Regions from separate parts of the Streptomyces sp. ME02-8801-2C genome, predicted to be linked through region 3. Evidence: riboswitches for the same ligand, from Rfam matches in the RefSeq annotation. Region 3 holds a riboswitch; each other region holds the start of a gene.

What was found. A riboswitch is a leader RNA that binds a small molecule or an ion and turns the genes downstream of it on or off. The one in region 3 is predicted to bind cyclic di-AMP.
Region 1: linked by a shared signal. The riboswitch ahead of PV396_RS06560 (LysM peptidoglycan-binding domain-containing M23 family metallopeptidase) and the one ahead of PV396_RS20375 (transglycosylase SLT domain-containing protein) in region 3 are both predicted to bind cyclic di-AMP.
Region 2: linked by a shared signal. The riboswitch ahead of PV396_RS39515 (M23 family metallopeptidase) and the one ahead of PV396_RS20375 (transglycosylase SLT domain-containing protein) in region 3 are both predicted to bind cyclic di-AMP.
Region 4: linked by a shared signal. The riboswitch ahead of PV396_RS02455 (M23 family metallopeptidase) and the one ahead of PV396_RS20375 (transglycosylase SLT domain-containing protein) in region 3 are both predicted to bind cyclic di-AMP.

Annotation. Positions count from the first base shown of each region.
Region 1 is NZ_JARAXP010000002.1:428,668-433,243, forward strand. Features, by position in the region: gene PV396_RS06555 (alpha-galactosidase) at 1-1,677, shown strand, start outside; cyclic di-AMP (ydaO/yuaA leader) riboswitch at 1,961-2,140, shown strand; gene PV396_RS06560 (LysM peptidoglycan-binding domain-containing M23 family metallopeptidase) at 2,144-3,100, shown strand; gene PV396_RS06565 (DUF6250 domain-containing protein) at 3,243-3,962, shown strand; gene PV396_RS06570 (SGNH/GDSL hydrolase family protein) at 4,085-4,576, shown strand, end outside.
Region 2 is NZ_JARAXP010000022.1:17,856-22,431, forward strand. Features, by position in the region: gene PV396_RS39505 (PrsW family intramembrane metalloprotease) at 1-252, shown strand, start outside; gene PV396_RS39510 (aldo/keto reductase) at 282-1,226, opposite strand; gene PV396_RS39515 (M23 family metallopeptidase) at 1,376-2,437, opposite strand; cyclic di-AMP (ydaO/yuaA leader) riboswitch at 2,449-2,606, opposite strand; tRNA gene PV396_RS39520 (tRNA-Met) at 2,892-2,965, opposite strand; gene PV396_RS39525 (dihydrofolate reductase family protein) at 3,019-4,158, opposite strand; gene PV396_RS39530 (MarR family winged helix-turn-helix transcriptional regulator) at 4,282-4,576, shown strand, end outside.
Region 3 is NZ_JARAXP010000006.1:61,196-65,771, forward strand. Features, by position in the region: partial or broken gene PV396_RS20365 (hypothetical protein) at 1-439, shown strand, start outside; gene PV396_RS20370 (HAD family hydrolase) at 569-1,474, shown strand; gene PV396_RS20375 (transglycosylase SLT domain-containing protein) at 1,565-2,101, opposite strand; cyclic di-AMP (ydaO/yuaA leader) riboswitch at 2,105-2,270, opposite strand; gene PV396_RS20380 (polyprenyl synthetase family protein) at 2,846-3,856, shown strand; gene PV396_RS20385 (DUF2092 domain-containing protein) at 4,178-4,576, shown strand, end outside.
Region 4 is NZ_JARAXP010000001.1:553,122-557,697, reverse strand. Features, by position in the region: gene PV396_RS02465 (HPr family phosphocarrier protein) at 120-401, shown strand; gene PV396_RS02460 (GntR family transcriptional regulator) at 574-1,269, opposite strand; gene PV396_RS02455 (M23 family metallopeptidase) at 1,458-2,252, opposite strand; cyclic di-AMP (ydaO/yuaA leader) riboswitch at 2,264-2,432, opposite strand; gene PV396_RS02450 (pitrilysin family protein) at 2,669-4,057, opposite strand; gene PV396_RS02445 (pitrilysin family protein) at 4,054-4,576, opposite strand, start outside.

The DNA of each region.
Region 1 (4,576 bases), on a different contig from region 3:
GACGTGACCGACGCGACCGGCCCGCTGGAGCTGCTGCGCGCCGACTCCGCCACCTGGACGCTCCCCGACCGCGAGGGCTGGCGCCTCTCGCAGCTGCACGGACGCTGGGCCGCCGAGTCCCGGTTGGTGAGGACGGAGCTCACCTACGGTGAGAAGGTCATCGGCAGTCGGCGTGGTCACACCGGGCACCAGCATCTGCCCTGGGTGGCGCTCGACACCGACGCGACCGAGGAACGCGGCGAGGTCTACGCCTGCGCGCTCGGCTGGTCGGGGTCGTGGCGGATCGCCGTCGCCCAGCTGCCCGACGCGCGCGTGCAGGTCACCGGCGGCGCCGGATACGACGACTCGGGGCTGCTGCGCCTGGCGGCGGGCGAGTCCTTCACCACGCCCGTCTTCGCGGGGCTGTGGACCGACTCCGGGCACGGTGGGGCGAGTCGGGCGTGGCACGCGTACCAGCGCGCGTTCGTCGTACCGGGCGCGGACCAGGACCGGCCCGTGCTCTACAACTCCTGGGAGGCCACCGAGTTCGACATCTCCGAGGAGCAGCAGGGGACGCTGGCCCGGCGGGCCGCCGCGATCGGCGTCGAGCTGTTCGTCGTGGACGACGGCTGGTTCGGCGCCCGCACCAGTGACCGGGCCGGCCTCGGCGACTGGACGCCCAACCCGGACCGCTTCCCGTCGGGGCTGAGGCCGCTCGCCGAGTACGTGCACGCCCTGGGGATGCAGTTCGGCATCTGGGTCGAGCCCGAGATGGTCAACCCGGACAGCGACCTGTATCGCGCGCACCCCGACTGGGTGCAGTTCCAGCAGGGACGCAAGCGGACTGAGTTCCGCAACCAGCTCGTACTGAACCTTGCCCGCGAGGATGTCCGGGAGTACCTCTGGGAGCAGCTCGACGCCATGCTCTCCAGCGCCCCCATCGACTATGTGAAGTGGGACTTCAACCGCTGCTTCAGCGATGCCGGCTGGCCCGGTGAGGATTACCCGCAGCGCCTGTGGGTCGACCATGTGCACGGGCTGTACGCCCTCCTCGACCGGCTGCGGGCGGCCCATCCCGACGTCGCCTTCGAGTCCTGCTCGGGCGGCGGCGGCAGGATCGACCTCGGTGTCCTCGCCCGTACGGACCAGGTGTGGACCTCCGACAACACCGACCCGCTGGACCGCCTCGCCATCCAGGAGGGCTTCAGCCAGATCCATCCGGCGCGGGTCATGGCCGCCTGGGTCACGGACAGCCCGAACACCCAGCTGAACGACCGGGTCAGCTCGTTGCGCTTCCGGTTCGTGAGCGCGATGGCCGGGGTGCTCGGCGTCGGCGGTGACCTCACGACGTGGACGGAGGAGGAGCTGGCCGAGGCCGGGGAGTGGGTGGGGCTCTACAAGGAGATCCGGCCCGTCGTGCAGCGCGGCGACCTCCACCGGCTGCGGCGCCCGGTCGGCGGGCTGAGTGCGGTGCAGTACGTGCTCGGGGACGAGACCGTCGTCCTCGCCTGGCTCCAGGCGCAGCACCACGGCGAGCCGGTACCGGCGCTGCGGCTGCGGGGAATCGACCCGTCGGCGACATACGAATGCCGTGAAACGGGTGAAATCCACAGAGGTGCCGTGTTGTTGCACCATGGCTTGCGAACCGGACTCAAGGGTGACCTCGATGCGGCAGTTTTCCGCTTGCGTCGCATCTGATGCTTCTGTCCGTTATGGAGCATTGATTCCAACTCGCTTCGGAATGCGGGCTCCTGTGAATCGGGCGAGTGAGCAGCGTCATATTCGTGACCGTGTGTCGCCGTCATGTGCACGTAATTTCGGCGGCTTTTAAGGGTGTTCACGCGACGGAAAGATCCATAATTCACGGACCGTGACCGGGAATTCTGGGGTGGATCACAGAAAACCCGCACACAGGGAACCCCAAGCTTGTTTCCGTGCGTCTTGGTCGCTTACGTTCGCCACCCATCCGGACGGACGCCCAATCCTGCCGCCGCCCGGATCCCGTCTCGACCACCCGACAACGGCAGGAGCGGGGGACCCACAGGTAGAACGCCTGCTCCGGTCTCCGGAACAGGCTTGGGGTCAAGTCACGTCCAGGCGTGACCGGACATCTCCAGTCCGCACCCGACAGCTCACCTCGCAGGCGACGGAGAAGGAATTCGCCATGCCCGCGAAGGGTAAGCACCGCCGTCCGAAGTCCCAGCGCTTCATCCGCTCGATAGCCGTCGCCGGAACCGGCGGAGCGGCTCTCGCTCTTCCGCTGCTGGGAGCCACCGGCGCCCACGCGGCCACGGCGGAGTCCGCGACTCAGTCCGTGTCGTCCCTTTCGGTAACCGCGAATTCCATTGCGGCCGAGGCAGTTTCCGCGAAGTCGGAAAAGGCCTCGAAGAAGTCCCGGACCTATTCCGTCCGGGCCGGCGACTACCTCGCGAAGATCGCCCAGGAGCAGGGCGTCACCGGCGGCTGGAAGAAGCTCTACTCGGACAACCGCACCGCCATCGGCGCCGACCCGAGCCTGATCCACCCCGGTCTGAAGCTGTCGATCGGCAGGAAGGCCGCGTCGACCTCGTCGCCCACCTCGAGCTCAGGCTCTGCGGAAGCGTCCTCGAGCTCCTCGAAGTCTTCGCAGACGGAGGCCACCCAGCCGGCCGCCGAGAGCGCGACGGCCGCGACCTCGACGGCGGCCGAGGCAACCAACACCAGCAGCTCCAGTGGCTTCAACCTCCCCGTGGCCGGTGCCACCATCGGCACCGGGTACCACGTGTCGGGCAGCATGTGGTCCAGCGGTTACCACACGGGCGTCGACTTCGTCGTCCCGACCGGCACCTCCCTCAAGGCTGTCGGCGCCGGCACGGTCGTCTCCGCCGGCTGGGGCGGCGCGTACGGCAACCAGGTCGTCATCAAGCTCGCCGACGGCTACTACGCGCAGTACGGCCACCTCTCCCAGCTCTCCGTCTCGGCCGGGCAGTCCGTGACCGCGGGTCAGCAGATCGGCCTGTCCGGCGCGACCGGCAACGTCACCGGACCGCATCTGCACTTCGAGATCCGCACCACCCCGGACTACGGCTCCGACGTGGACCCGGTCGCGTACCTCCGCTCGAAGGGCGTCGCCGTCGGCTGACGAACGTTCGCGGCGAGGACATCCGTCGAAGGCCGGACCCCGATTCCCGGGTCCGGCCTTCGACGCGTTCACGCGCGCGCGTGCGGGTGTGATAGTCAACTCCCTATCCGTGCAAGCGCTTTCTGCCTCAAGGAGCCGCCTCGTGACGACCACTCGCAGAGCCTTCGGAGCCCTCGCCGCAGGCGCGGCTCTCACCGCGCTCGCCCCGGCCACCAGTGCCAGTGCCGCCGCGTGCGGACGCCTCCTCGCCCGTGACGACTTCCGCCGCGGTCTCGGCCAGTGGGCCGTCGAACTCCAGGACGGCGGCAGCGTCACGGCGGCCCGAGGCGTCCTGGAGGTCGACGTGCCGAGCGGCGCAACCATCTGGTTCAAGCGCAGGTTGCGCGGTCCGTACGTCATCGAGTACACGGCGACACCCGTCTCGGCGGGCGGAGCGAACGACCGGGTCTCGGACCTGAACAACTTCTGGAACGCCGTCGACGTCCGCTCCCCGGACGACCTCTTCGCCACCACGCGCGGCGGCGCCCTCGCCGAGTACGACTACCTCAGGACGTACTACGTCGGCTACGGCGCCAACACCAACACCACGACCCGGCTGCGCCGTTACGTCGGCGAGGCCGGGGTGCGCCCCCTGATCTACGATTACCCGGAGCCGCTCCTGGTCCCGAACGAACCGCACGGGGTGCGGATCGTCTCGGCCGGTTCGACGGTCCAATGGTGGATCAACGGGCGGCTCGTCTTCGACTACAGCGACCCGGAGCCGTACACGGATGGGCACTTCGCCTTCCGTACGACGTGGAGCCACTTCCGGATCTCCGACTTCAGCGTCCGTGAGCTGCGTCTTCCCATTATTCCGAGTTGACCAATACTTGACGAGTGGCTTATCTCACCGCCAGTCAAGCCCTTCCTACGGTCGCGTAGCTCACATCGGAAGGTGAATCATGCTCTGTTGTGGCAGACGATTCGAAGAATGACAGCAGAGCAGTGATCGGGTCGTACGTGGCGGTGGGGGACAGCTTCACCGAAGGCGTCGGCGACCCCGGCCCGGACGGGGCCTTCGTCGGCTGGGCCGACCGGTTCGCCGTACTTCTCGCGGACCGGCGCCCGGAGGGCGACTTCGACTACACGAACCTGGCGGTACGCGGAAGGCTGCTCGACCAGATCGTGGCCGAGCAGCTTCCGACAGCCAGGGAACAGGCGCCGGACCTGGTCTCCTTCTGCGCGGGCGGCAACGACATCATCCGACCCGGCAGCGACCCGGACGAGGTCGCCGAGCGCTTCGAACGAGCGGTGATCGGCCTCACCTCGGCGGTCGGCACGGTCATGGTGACGACCGGCTTCGACACCCGCAACGTCCCGGTGCTGAAGCACATGCGCGGCAAGATCGCCACGTACAACGGGCATCTGCGGGCCATCGCCGACCGGTACAACTGTCCCGTGCTCGACCTGTGGTCCCTCAAGACCATCCAGGACCGC
Region 2 (4,576 bases), on a different contig from region 3:
GCCGACTTCGTCGTACGGGAGCAGGAGCTGCTGGGCGAGCTGTGGCAGCGCAGGGCGGTGGCCCGCCCGGCCCTGGACCACGCGGCGCGCGCCATCGCACCGGCGCCGGTGCACGTACCGCCGCAGGCCGCCTGGCCGGCGTACGGCCAACAACCGTACGCACAGCAGCAGCCGTACGGGCCCCAGGGGTACGGGCAGCAGCCGTACGGGCCGGCGAGTCCGTACCCGGCCTACAACCCGTACCGCTCCTAGCCCGTCACAGCGTCAGGCACAGGCCCTGGCTACGCCGAAGCCGCCGTCAGGGTCGCGAGTTCCGCCTCCGTCAGTTCCAGTTCCGCGACCGCGAGCAGCGGCGGGAGCTGGTCGGCCGTGCGGGCGGACGCGATCGGGGCCGCCACCGTGGGCTGGGCGGCGAGCCAGGCCAGGGCGACCGTGGCGACCTCCGCGCCGTGTGCCTCGGCGACGGAGTCCAGCGCGGCCAGGACCTTCCTGCCGCGCTCCGACTCCAGGTGCTGGGCGGCGCCCTGGGCGCGCCGGCTGTCGACCGTCGTACCGGCGCGGTACTTGCCCGTGAGGAAGCCGGAGGCCAGCGCGTAGTAGGGGACGGCGGCGAGGCCCGTACGGGAGGCGATGTCGAGTCGCGGGCCCTCGTAGGTGTCGCGCGAGACCAGGTTGTAGTGGGGCTGGATGGCCACGTACTTGGCCAGGCCCTCACGGTCGGAGAAGTCGAGGGAGGCCTGGAGCCGCTCGGGCGAGATGTTGGAGACGGCGATGTGCCGCACCTTGCCCGCGGTCACCAGTTCGTCGAGGGCGCCGATGATCTCCTCGACGGGCACCTCGGGTTGGTCGAAGTGCGTGAAGTACAGGTCGATGTGGTCGGTGTCGAGGCGGCGCAGGGAGGCGTCGGCGGCGGCCTTGATGTTGGTGCCCGAGAGACCGGGGAAGTCGGGGTGCTGGCTGACCTTCGTGGCGACCACGATGTCCTCGCGGTTGCCGCGCTTATTCAGCCACTTGCCGATGAGGGTCTCGGACTCGCCGCCCTTGTTGCCGTCGGCCCACGCCGAGTAGACGTCGGCGGTGTCCAGGAAGTTGCCGCCGGCCGCCGCGTAGGCGTCGAGCACCTCGAAGGAGCCCGCCTCGTCGGCGGTCCAGCCGAAGACGTTGCCGCCGAGGGCGAGCGGGAAGACCTCTAGGTCCGATGATCCGAGCTTGCGAAGAACAGTCATGCTCATCGTCAACGCCCGCGGCGGAGACCGTGATTCCGATCCGTTCACGAAGGTCGTGTGAACAGTCGTGTGAACAACGGAACGCCGGTAGTCCTGACGTCGGGTGGCGAACGTCAGGACTACCGGCGGAAAACCGGGGAACGCGTCCCTTACGGGTTGAGGCCCATGCTGCGCAGCCAGGCCATCGGGTCGATGCCCGCGCTGTCCGTGCTGCTGGTGTGCACCTCCAGGTGGAGGTGGGCCCCGGTGACGTTGCCGGTGGCACCGACGCGGCCGATGACGTCACCCGTGGCGACCTTCTGGCCGACGGTGACGTTGATCGAGGACTGGTGGGCGTACCACAGCTCGGTGCCGTCATCGAGGGTGAGGATGGTGCGGTAGCCGTACGAGCCGCTCCAGCCCGCCTCGGTGATCGTGCCGCTGTGGATGGCCTTGAGCGGCGTGCCGGTGGGCGCGGCGAAGTCGAGGCCGGTGTGGTAGCCGGAGGACCACAGCGCGCCGGCCTGGCCGAACGTCGAGGTGATCGTGTACGAGGAGGTCGGCAGCGTGTACTGCTTGGCGAGCTCGGCGAGGCGCGCGGCCTCCCGCTTCGCCTCGGCGGCTTCCGCGGCCGCCTTCTTCGCGGCGGCGGCCTTCTCGGCGGCCTCGCGCTTCACCTTGGCCGCCTCGGCGGCGGCCTTCTTCGCGGCGGCGTCCTCGGCTGCCTGCTGGACCTTGGCCTCGGCCTGGTCCTTCTGCTGCTCGGCCTGGAGGATGATGCGGGCCCGCAGGGCCTCGCCGGCGTCGCTGGTGCCCTGCTCGGTCTCCTCGGTGGTCACGCCGACGCTGCTGAGCGCGGTGGCGGAGCCCTGGGGCTCGTCGTCCGAGTCGTCGTTCGTGAAGGGCGAGCCGACGGAGGGCAGGTCGGGGATCGAGATGGAGACCGGCGGCTTGCCGGTCTGCGCGGTGGCCATGCCGGCCCCGCCGACAGCGGCTATGACGCCGACGCCGAGAACGGTGGAGCTGCGGGCGAGCCCTCCGCGCTGCTTGCCGACGCGGTGCCGGCCGCGAACAGGTCGGGTGGAGTCCGCGGTGGGATTCCACTCCTCCCAGGGGCCCTCGTCGATACGGCGACCGCCGAAGCCGAAGGTCGGGATCTTGCCGTCCTCGGTCTCGGTGCTGCGCTGGCTCGGCATGAACGGGGCCTCTGGGGCAGCCGGGTTTGACGCCACGTGGGCGTGCTCCTTTCCTTCCTTCTCGCCTACCGGGTTAGCTGACGGGTTCGGAGCAGGAAGGTCTCCTACGCGCGTATACCTGCCGTGTTGCCACGGAGGCGGACGAGCGATTCACCCCAAGTTGGTGGTTCCCCGGTTCCCTTGCGGGATTCGGCGCGTGCGCACGGAGCCGTCTCTTGTGACGGCTGGGACAACCGCGCTGCGTTATCGAACGTTAATAGACCCGGACGTCTGATTCCAAGCTGTTCCGGTTGATCGTTAACCCTTTTCTCGAGGACTTTCCGGGTCACCACCGGTGAAAATCGGGCGAGTTGACCCGGCCGATGTGACCAGTCAGTAGGCCGTCGCCCGCGCGCGGGGTGACCTGCCGGGACGAGCCGGGAGCGGTCGGGCCGGAAAACGACTCAGGGCCGGAAACCAGAAGAACTGGTTTCCGGCCCTGGGCCTTCAGTAGCGGGGACAGGATTTGAACCTGCGACCTCTGGGTTATGAGCCCAGCGAGCTACCGAGCTGCTCCACCCCGCGTCGGTGAACACAACTATACGCCATCCGCGGGACGCCGATCACCACGTTTGTCGTCAGCCCGGCAGATGGGCGTTGGGAGCCTTGGCCCGCTCCTCGTACTCGGGCAGTACGACGACGTCGACGCCCTTCCCCGTGAGCAGCCCGGTCCCGTCCGCCGCGACCACGAAGGTGTCCGGTTCACGCCAGGCGGTCACCACCCGGCGTACGCCCGCCTCGAGGATCAGCCGGGCGCAGGGCGCGGGCCGGGAGGCCCTGCGCGCGCAGGGTTCGAGGCTGCTGTAGACGGTGGCCGTCCGAAGGCGGGCGTCGGCCGGGTCGAGCTTCGCGAGGGCCGCCTCCTCCGCGTGCACGACCGGGTCGCCGCCCTCGCGGGAGTGGCCGCGCGCCAGTTCCGTACCGTCGGCGGCGACCACGACCGCCCCCACGCTGAACGCCGTGTCCGACGGCGGACACCGCTCCGCCAGTTCGCACGCCAGTGCCAGCCAGTGCCGGTCGGCGGCGGAGGCGACCGGGCCGGCGCCGGGAGCGGTGGGCTCGTACCGCATGAGGACGACGTCCTCGATCCGGCGCGTCTCGGTCAGCCGGAGTCGGCCGCCCTGGTAGGCGCCAGGGCCGAAGAGGCGGGGGGCGTCGGGGTCGCCGACGAAGAGGGGCGCGAGGACGAGCTGGAGTTCATCGGCGAGGCCCTGCTGGAGGAGCTGGGTGTGGATGGTGCCGCCACCCTCGACCATCAGGCGCCGCACACCTCGTACGTCGTGCAGGTGTTCGAGCAAGGCCCGCCAGTCGAGCGGGCCGGGGCCCAGGGCGACGATGTCGACGTCGGCACCGAGGTTCGCGCGCCGGGCCTGTTCGGTGCCCTTGTCCGTCGTGTAGACGACTTTCTCGCCGCCCGTGTGCCAGAAGTTGGCGGCCGGGTCCAGTTCGCCCGATCCGCTCACCGTCACCTTGAGCGGGTACGCGGGCTTTCCGGCCGCCAGCCGCGCGGCCCGCCGCTCGGGCGAGTTGACCAGGAGGCGCGGGTTGTCGGCGCGGATGGTGCCGGCGCCGATGAGGATCGCGTCGCTGGACGCCCGTACCTCGTCGACCCGGTCGAAGTCGGCGGGGCTGGAGAGCAGCAGCCGTTCGGGGCCGGTGTCGTCCAGGTGGCCGTCGAGGGAGACGGCGGCGGACAACAGGACGTGGGGGAAGGGCATGGGGGCACTCTCTTCCGGTTTTTCCGGCTCTTCCGACTCTCGTGGCCGGCTCTCGCGGCGGCCCTTCCGGCGCTTGCAGGACCGCAGCTTGGTTCAAGTTTTAAACAAACCTACACTGGTCGCATGACGACCCGCTGGCTCACCCCCGAGGAGCAGCGCGCGTGGCGCGCGTACATCTCGGCCTCCCTGCTCCTGGAGGACGTGCTCGACCGGCAGCTTCAGCAGGACGCCGGGATGCCGCACCTCTACTACTCGATCCTGGCCTACCTCTCCGAGACGCCCGAGCGGCGGCTGCGGATGACCGATCTCGCCGCGCAGCTGAAGATCACGCGCAGTCGTCTGACGTACGCGGTGGCACGGCTGGAGAAGGACGGGCACGTACGCCGCGAGGCCTGCAAGTGGGACAAGCGGGGTACCG
Region 3 (4,576 bases):
CGCCCGGGCCCGTCACTACCTCGTGCGGCGCGTCCTCGGACCCCTCGGGGCGTGGCGGCTGCGCGACCGGTTCGAGGGGAAGGTGGAGGTGAGCGAGGTCGCGCGGATCGTCCGGGCGGGAGCAACCGGGGGTACGGAGGCCAAGGGAGCGCTGGAGGTGGGCCGTTCGGGCAGCGGAGTGAGCTTCGTCGGGGGCCGGCCGGTGTTGACCGTACGCGAACTCGGCGGTCGTACGCGGGAGTTGTCGGCCGACCATGTCATAGCCGCGACCGGCTAGCGCGTCGACAGCGCCGCGATGGACTTCCTCGGGCACGAGCTGCGCACGGAGCTGGCGGTGAGCCGGGCAACGCCGAGGGTCGGTGCCGGATATGTGTGTGGGGGCTGGGCCCTCGCTCGATCTTGTGAACCAGGGGTTCACCGCATCGAGTTGTCGTGCTGATCGTGGCCTCCCGGGGCGGTGTCCGCGGCAGGAACTGGCCCACGCGCCGGGGCTGTTGCTGCCGGGACGGCGAACCTCGTCCGGTTCGGGCGGCGGCCGAGGGGTCGAACGATCCGTATTCTCTGGATCATGCCCGCTCCCACCTCATACGCACTTATCGCCACGGATCTTGACGGAACGCTCCTGCGCGCCGACGACACGCTCTCCGACCGGTCACGGACCGCCCTGGCGCGCGCCACGGCCGCCGGTGCCCGTCATCTGGTCGTGACGGGTCGCCCCGCGCCGAGAGTCCGGCCGCTGCTCGACGACCTCGGTGCCGGGGGGCTCGCGGTGTGTGGGCAGGGAGCGCAGTTGTACGACGCCGGCGCGGACCGGCTGCTGTGGTCGGTGACCCTGGACCGGGAGCTGGCGGAGACCGCGCTCGGCAAGATCGAGGCCGAGGTCGGGCAGTTGTACGCCGCCGTCGATCAGGACGGGGTCGACGGGCTCACGCTGATCGAACCCGGGTACCTGATGCCGCACCCGACGCTGCCCGCCGTACAGGTGCCGTGCCGGGACGATCTGTGGGCCGCGCCCATCAGCAAGGTGCTGCTTCGCCACCCGTCGCTGTCCGACGACGAGTTGGCGTCGGCGGCGCGTGGAGCGGTGGGTTCGCTCGCGACCGTCACCATGTCGGGGCCCGGCACCGTCGAACTCCAGCCATGCGGCATCACCAAGGCGACGGGGCTCGCGTTGGCCGCCGAGTATCTCGGGCTGTCCTCGTCCGCCACCATCGCCTTCGGCGACATGCCCAATGACATCCCGATGTTCGACTGGGCGGCCCACGGTGTCGCCATGGCCAACGCCCATCCCGAGCTCAAGGCGGTTGCGGACGAGGTCACCCTCTCGAACGAGGACGACGGGATCGCGGTGGTGCTGGAGCGGTTGTTCGGGCGGGGGAAGGGCTGGGGGGACTGGGAGGCGCCGGTACCAGGGTCGGCACCTGCAGTGGCACCAGCATCGGCCTCGGCAGCGACACGGGTCGGCCGGCAGTAGGCCCGGGTAGGCGGCAATGGGCCCGGGTGGGGCGGGCGTCGTGGGTCTGGCCCAGGGGACGCCCGCCCCACCCGGGCAGGGACGGTCGGCCTAGTAGGCCCCGTACACGTTGTCTATCGATCCGTATCGCGCGGCCGCGTAGTTGCAGGCGGCGGTGATGTTGGCGATCGGGTCGTAGGGGTCGAACGAGGTTCCGGCGACGTGGTACGCGGCGAAGGTCGGGTCGATGACCTGGAGGAGCCCCTTGGAGGGGGTGCCGGCTGCCGCGTTCGAGTCCCAGTTGTTGATGGCGTAGGGGTTGCCCGACGACTCGCGCATGATGTTGCGGTAGAGGCCGTCGTACGTCCCGGGGATTCCCTTCTGCGCCATGATGTCGAGCGATTCGCGGATCCAGCCGTCCAGGTTGTTCGCGTAGTACGTCGTCGACGACGCGGCCGACGACGCGGCCGACGACGCGGCCGACGACGCGGCCGACGACGCGGCCGACGGGGCGGCCGAGGCCGTCGTCGCGGTCAGGAAGGGGATGGCCAGGGCTGCGGCGGCCGTCGCGGTGATGGCGAGTGTGCGCGTGAGTGCGAGCGGGCGGCGAAGGGTTCTCGCGCGGTTGTGCTGACCTCGTGCGGGCATGGTGAGTCCTCTCCGGCGCCTACGAGGTGAGCTGTCGGGTTCGGGCGGGAGATGCCCGGCCGGGCGCGTTGCGGCGCGCGGCTTCACCCCTAGCCGCTCCGGTGTCGATGTCCGGACCGGCGGCTTACCTGGGTCCCCCGCTCCTGCCTGCGTGAGTCACATGTGGGTGGGTGGTTGCTGCTCTACGGGCGGCGGCAGGATTCGGCGATCCGCCCGGTGTGGCGCGAAACGTATGCGAGAGCACACGGGTGGAACAAGGGGCGGAAATGCAGGACTTACTCATATCGTCCGCCCGTTGGGGATAAAACGGGCAAATAGTAAAGGGCGAGTGAGGGAGTAACTTGCCTTTGTGAACGGGAAGTTTGCGGGGAGGAGGGGGTGTGGGCTGATTGGCGACGTGACTCGAATCACGGGTGGGGGGTAGATGTGGTGATGATGGGGCGAGTGGTGGGTTTGGGGTGTTTCGAGGGTTTTGGGGTATGTGTCGGTCGCCGGAAGGGGTCGTGCGTTGTTCCGGTGAGGATCGCGGCAGCGAGGTGTGGAGTGTGGGGCGCGGTGTGCTTATAAATGTCCATGCTTTGGACTGATCAAAAACATTCCGGTCGTGATCCGATACCGCCCGGCCTGGACGGGCGGGCGCTCGCGGTGATCGAAACGTGACCGGATACGCTGACTCGAGTGAGGGCAGCGACCTATCGACACACCGTGTGACCGCCAGTAGACACAGCAGACAGGAGATCCCTCGTGACCGTCGTCGGGCCGTTCGGGCTGAGCGTGCGGGACCAGGCTCTCGAAGCCGATGTCCAGGCCGGATTGGCGGCTGTCGAGGAAGGTTTGCTCGAAGCCACCAAGAGCGAGGTCCCCTTCATCACGGAGGCCGCGCAGCATCTCGTACGGGCGGGCGGTAAGCGGTTCAGGCCGCTGCTCGTGATGCTCGCGGCGCAGTTCGGGGACCGGCACGCGCCGGGGATCGTGCCGTCCGCGGTGGTGGTGGAGCTGACCCACCTCGCGACGCTGTATCACGACGACGTCATGGACGAGGCCGAGGTGCGGCGCGGGGTGCCCAGCGCCAACACGCGCTGGGGGAACTCCGTCGCGGTCCTCACCGGGGACTTCCTGTTCGCGCGCGCCTCGCACATCCTCGCCGACCTCGGGCCCGAGGCGGTCCGGGTGCAGGCGGAGGCGTTCGAGCGGCTGGTGACCGGGCAGATCCTGGAGACCGCGGGGCCGTCGGACGGGCGGGACCCCGTCGAGCACTATCTGGACGTGCTCGGCGGCAAGACCGGATCGCTGGTGGCGGTGGCCTGCCGGTTCGGGGCGATGATGTCCGGTGCCGACGACAGTGTCGTGGATGTGCTCACCCAGTACGGGGAGCGGCTCGGGGTCGCCTTCCAGCTCGCGGACGACGTGCTGGACATCGCGTCCGACTCCCACGAGTCGGGGAAGACGCCCGGGACGGATCTGCGCGAGGGCATTCCCACGATGCCTGTGCTGCGATTGCGGGAGCGGGTGGCTCGACTGGGGCTGGCCGAGGACATCGCGCTGTGTGAGCTGCTGGACTCCGACCTGAGTGACGACGCGCGGCACGCGGAGGCCCTGGCCCGGCTGCGGGTGCATCCGGCGCTGGAGCAGGCTCGGCGGGACACGGTGCGGTATGCGGAGGACGCGCGGGCGGCGTTGGCGCCGTTGGTGGAGTGCGATGCGAAGGCCGCGCTGCTGGAGATGTGCGACGCGGTGGTGCATCGGGCCGGGTGAGGGTTCGCCCCCGCCGCCCTTACCCGTCCCATCCTGTCCCTGGGGGCTGCGCCCCCAGACCCCTCTCCGCGCTGAACGCGCTCGTCCTCAAGCGCCGGACGGGCTGGAAATGCGGGTGTCCCCTACGGGTCAGGGGACGCGAGGTGCCCCCATGTCATCCCGTGGCAGTACGTGGAGTTGAGCCCAAGGTCTGACGATTCCCCACCTCCGATTTGGTGAGATGGAAACCACCACTCCTCACCGGTTCGGGTGAGAATGGCGGCTCAGGGTGGACAGAGTGTGGGACGGACAGCCGCCGCCGACGACGGAGGTAAGGCACACATGGCACCGTACGAAGAGGCCAAGGCGGGGAACCGGATCGAGGCCGACACCGTGGCCGGGATCGAGGCCGAGGACGTGCCGTCCCGGCGCCGCAAGGCCGCGCGTTACGCCGCCCCGGCCGTGGTGATCGGTCTGACGGTCGCGACGATCGGGCTGGTACCGGCGTTCGCCGGCTCCGGTGACCCCGATCTGCCGAAGATCAGCGCGCAGGAACTCATCGAGAAGATCGCCGCCTCGGACGTACAGCAGCTGTCCGGCACGGTGAAGATCAGTACGGATCTGGGGCTGCCCGACCTCGGCGGTCTGGAGAGCGGGCTGCTGTCGGGCGGTGGTCTCGGCGGGGATTCCGACGGCTCGGGTTCGGCCGCCGATCCGAGCGCCAAGCTTCTCGAACTGGCC
Region 4 (4,576 bases), on a different contig from region 3:
TCGGGCCCAGGCCGGGGTTCGAACGCGGTTCCGGGACGGGTCAGTGCCCGCTTCCCGGCACGCTTCACGCTATGGAACAATGGTCTAGACAACCCTGAGACAGTGAAGGGCAGCATCACATGGCTGAGCGCCGCGTCAACGTCGGCTGGGCGGAGGGCCTCCACGCCCGCCCCGCCTCCATCTTCGTCCGTGCGGCCACGGCCGCCGGCGTCCCCATGACGATCGCCAAGGCCGACGGCAATCCCGTCAACGCGGCCTCCATGCTGGCGGTCCTCGGCCTGGGTGCCCAGGGCGGCGAGGAGATCGTCCTCGCCTCCGAGGCGGAGGGCGCCGACGCGGCGCTCGACCGTCTGGCGAAGCTGGTGGCCGAGGGACTCGAGGAACTTCCCGAAACGGTCTGAGGAACCCTGCGGGGTCCTCGGTCGACGGTGGCGGCGAACGTCACCCGAAATGCACCACCCGCACACGTCGAAGGGCCCGCCCGAATATCGGGCGGACCCTTCGTAATTCCCGGTCACGGGCAGCAGAAATAATCCCCCGCGAATTCAACCCTCTTTGTATACGGCGCCCGTGTTAATGACGCAGGCCCATCATGTTTACGGGATGTTGCGAAGTCCTCACACGATCCGGACGGTCCCCGTCGCCCGGAAAGCGCAGCCGGTGCGCGAGGGTCGCCCGCTCGGTGTGCAGTGCCGTGACCGCCCGCGCGCGCTCGCCGTCGCCGCGCGCCACCGCGTCCACGATCGCCCCGTGCTCCGCCCAGGACTCGACGGGGTTGGGCGGTGCCTCCACCGCGTACATCCAGGCGATCTTGTGCCGCAGCTGGGTGAGCGTCGAGGCCAGGGCATGGCTGCCGGAGGACTGGGTGAGCGTCTCGTGGAACCAGCCCCCCAAGGAGCGCAGATCCTCGCTGTTGCCCCTTCTGGCCCGCTCCTGGCCGAGTCTGACCAGGCCGCGCAGCACCTTGAGATGGGCCTCGGTGCGCCGCTGGGCGGCCCGGGAGGCGCCCAGCGGTTCCAGGAGCATGCGCATCTCCAGCAGGTCGGAGGCCTCCTGCTCAGTGGGTTCCGCGACGCACGCGCCCGCGTGCCGCCGGGTCACCACGAAGCCCTCGGCCTCCAGGGTGCGCAGGGCCTCGCGGACGGGGACGCGCGAGACGCCGTACCGGCGGGCGAGCAGTTCCTCGGTGAGCCGGCTGCCGCGCTCGTAGACACCGGCGACGATGTCGTCCCGGATCGCCGTGCATACCGAGTGCGCCGGAATACGCATGTCCGACCTCCGCTTTAATCCCCGTGAAACGTCGACGATTGACGTGTGTTCAGTGACTCTATTGCAGAGAACCGGAATTTCCGACGGCAGGCCGGAATCCGTGGATATTTTTTGGACACAGGACACCCCGAAACGCCGAAAGCCCCGGCTGGAGGAGCCGGGGCCACGACGAGTGATGCGAAGAGGTGTCAGACGTTCACGCCGTGCGAGCGGAGGTAGGCGACCGGGTTGATGTCCGAGCCGTACTCCGGGGTCGTGCGGGCCTCGAAGTGAAGATGAGCACCGGTGACGTTGCCGGTGGCCCCGGAGAGGCCGATCTGCTGGCCCGGGGTGACCGTCTGGCCGACGGAGACATTGATGGAGGACAGGTGACCGTACTGAGTGTACGTACCATCAATCATCTTGATCACGATGTTGTTGCCGTAGGACCCGCCCCAGCCGGCCTCGACGACCGTGCCGGAGCCCACCGCGTGGACTGTGGTGCCGGACGCGGCGTGGAAGTCGACGCCGGTGTGGCTGCCGGAGGACCAGACGGCGCCGCCCGCCTTGTAGCCGGTGGAGATGTACGAGCCGGAGATCGGGGCGACGAAGGCGTTGAGGCGCTTGCGCTCGGCCTCACGGGCGGCGCGGGCCTTCACCTCGCGCTCCTGCTTGACGCGTTCCTCGGCCAGCTTCTTGGCGGCGGCCGCGGCCCGCTTCTCCGCGGCCTCGATCCGCTTCTCGGCGGCGGCCTGTTCGGCTGCCTGCTCCTGGGCGGCGGCCTGAGCGTCTATCTGCTCGGCGAGCGACTCACCGATGGAGATCACCGGGGTGAGCCCGGTCTGCTCGACGGCGGACTCCGTGGCGAGTGCCGGGGCGGCGAGGGCGCCCACGACGCCGGTGGTCGCGAGGGCCGCGACGCTGGCCGCGCGAGCGGTCGTACGGTTGACAAGGCTGGGGCGGCTGGGACGACGGTGCTTCCCGGTGGCGCGGGTGAACGCCATGTAGTGGTTGTTCCTTTCCTCCTTCTCGCCTACCGGGTTAGCTGACGGGTTCGGAGCAGGAAGGTCTCCTACGGGCTCCCTCGCGGCACGCGCGGGCGTCCGATTCACCCCAGGGACTGCACAACGTGGGTCCCCGGCTCCCCTGGCTCGCGCCGTACGGGGACTCGGCGATGACTGTCCGGTGCCGCGACTGCGGCGCACTGCGTGACGGACAGCCGGACAGACGCTAAGCGCGACTACTTTCAAATAACAAACCGATCACGGGTTTTGTCGCACATGCCACAGTGCAGACTGTCAACCTCTCCATCAATACGGGCAACTTGCGCATCAACATGGACAAACAGGGGCCCGGTGACGCTTCCGTCACCGGGCCCCTGCCGTCTACGACGTCTACGACGCCTCTGCGGACGGTGTCTCTACTCGGCGGGTACGACGCTCACTTCGCCGATGCCGAGAGCCCTGACGGGCGCCTCGATCTCCGCCGCGTCGCCCACGAGGACCGTCACCAGCCGGTCGACCGGGAAGGCGTTGACGGCCGCCGCGGTGGCTTCCACGGTGCCGGTCGCCGCGAGCTGGCGGTACAGCGTCGCCTGGTAGTCGTCGGGCAGGTGCTGCTCGACCTGGTCGGCCAGGGTGCTCGCCACGGCCGCCGCGGTCTCGTACTTGAGCGGGGCGACGCCGACCAGGTTCTGCACCGCGACATCACGCTCGGCGTCGGTGAGCCCCTCGGCCGCGAGCGTGCGCAGCACCTTCCAGAGGTCCTCGAGGGCGGGACCGGTGTTCGGGGTGTCGAAGGAGCCGCTGATGGCGAGCAGCGCGGCACCCGTACCGTCCGGAGCGGAGCGGAGGACCTGACCGAACGCCCGCACGCCGTAGGTGTAGCCCTTCTCCTCGCGCAGGACACGGTCCAGACGGGAGGTGAGGGTGCCACCGAGGCAGTACGTGCCGAGGACCTGGGCGGACCAGACCCGGTCGTGCCGGTCGGCGCCGATGCGGCCGATGAGCAGCTGGGTCTGCACGGCGCCCGGGCGGTCCACGATGACGACCCGGCCGGTGTCGTCGGCGGTCACCGGCGGCACCGGCCGCGGCTCGGCCGAAGTGCCCGTCCAGGCGCCCAGGGTGTCGCCGAGGAGCGCGTCCAAGTCGATGCCGGTGAGGTCGCCGACGACCACCGCGGTGGCCGTGGCGGGCCGGACGTGGCTGTCGTAGAAGGCGCGTACGGCCGCCGAGTCGATCTTGGCGACCGTGTCCTCGGTGCCCTGGCGCGGACGCGACATGCGTGAGGCCGCCGGGAACAGCTCCTTGTACAGCTGCTTGGCGGAGCGGCGGGCCGGGTTGGCCGTCTCGTGCGGGATCTCGTCGAGCCGGTTGCGCACCAGCCGCTCGATCTCGCTGTCCGTGAAGGCGGGCGCCCTGAGGGCGTCGGCCAGCAGACCGAGCGCCTTGGGCAGTCGCGACACGGGGACTTCGAGGCTGAGGCGGACGCCGGGGTGGTCGGCGTGCGCGTCGAGGGTGGCGCCGCAGCGCTCCAGTTCGGCGGCGAAGTCCTCGGCGGAGTGCTTGTCGGTGCCTTCGGAGAAGGCCCGGGCCATGATCGTGGCCACTCCGTCGAGACCGGCGGGCTCGGCCTCCAGGGGGGCGTCGACGAGCACCTCGACGGCGACGACCTGCTGGCCGGGGCGATGGCACCGCAGGACCGTCAGACCGTTGCCGAGCGTGTCCCGCCCGGGGGCCGGGAAGGCCCAGGGCTTGGCCTCGCCCGCCTGGGGCTGGGGGTGGAACTCCATCGTGGCGAGCTCGGTCACTTGGCCGCCTCCTCGTCGGTGTCGGTGTCGCTGTCGGCGCTCAGGGGCTCGTAGACGAGCACCGCGCGGTTGTCGGGGCGCAGTCGCTCCTTGGCGGCCTGCTGGACCTCCTCGGCCGTCACCTCGAGCACGCGCTGCACAGCGGTCAGCGCGAGCTGCGGGTCGCCGAACAGCACCGCGAAGCGGCACAGTTCGTCGGCGCGGCCCGCGACCGTACCGAGCCGGTCCAGCCACTCGCGCTCCAACTGGGCCTGAGCGCGCTCCATTTCCTCGGCCGTGGGGCCGTCGGCGGCGAACCGGGCGAGCTCCTCGTCCACGGCGGCCTCGATGACCGGCACCTCGACGTCCGCGGACGTCTTGACGTCCAGCCACCCCAAGGAGGGTGCTCCGGCCAGCCGCAGCAGGCCGAACCCGGCCGCCACCGCCGTACGGTCCCGCCGTACGAGCCGGTTGTAGAGACGGGAGGACTCTCCGCCGCCGAGGATGGTGAGCGCCAGGTCGGCCGCGTCGCACGCGCGC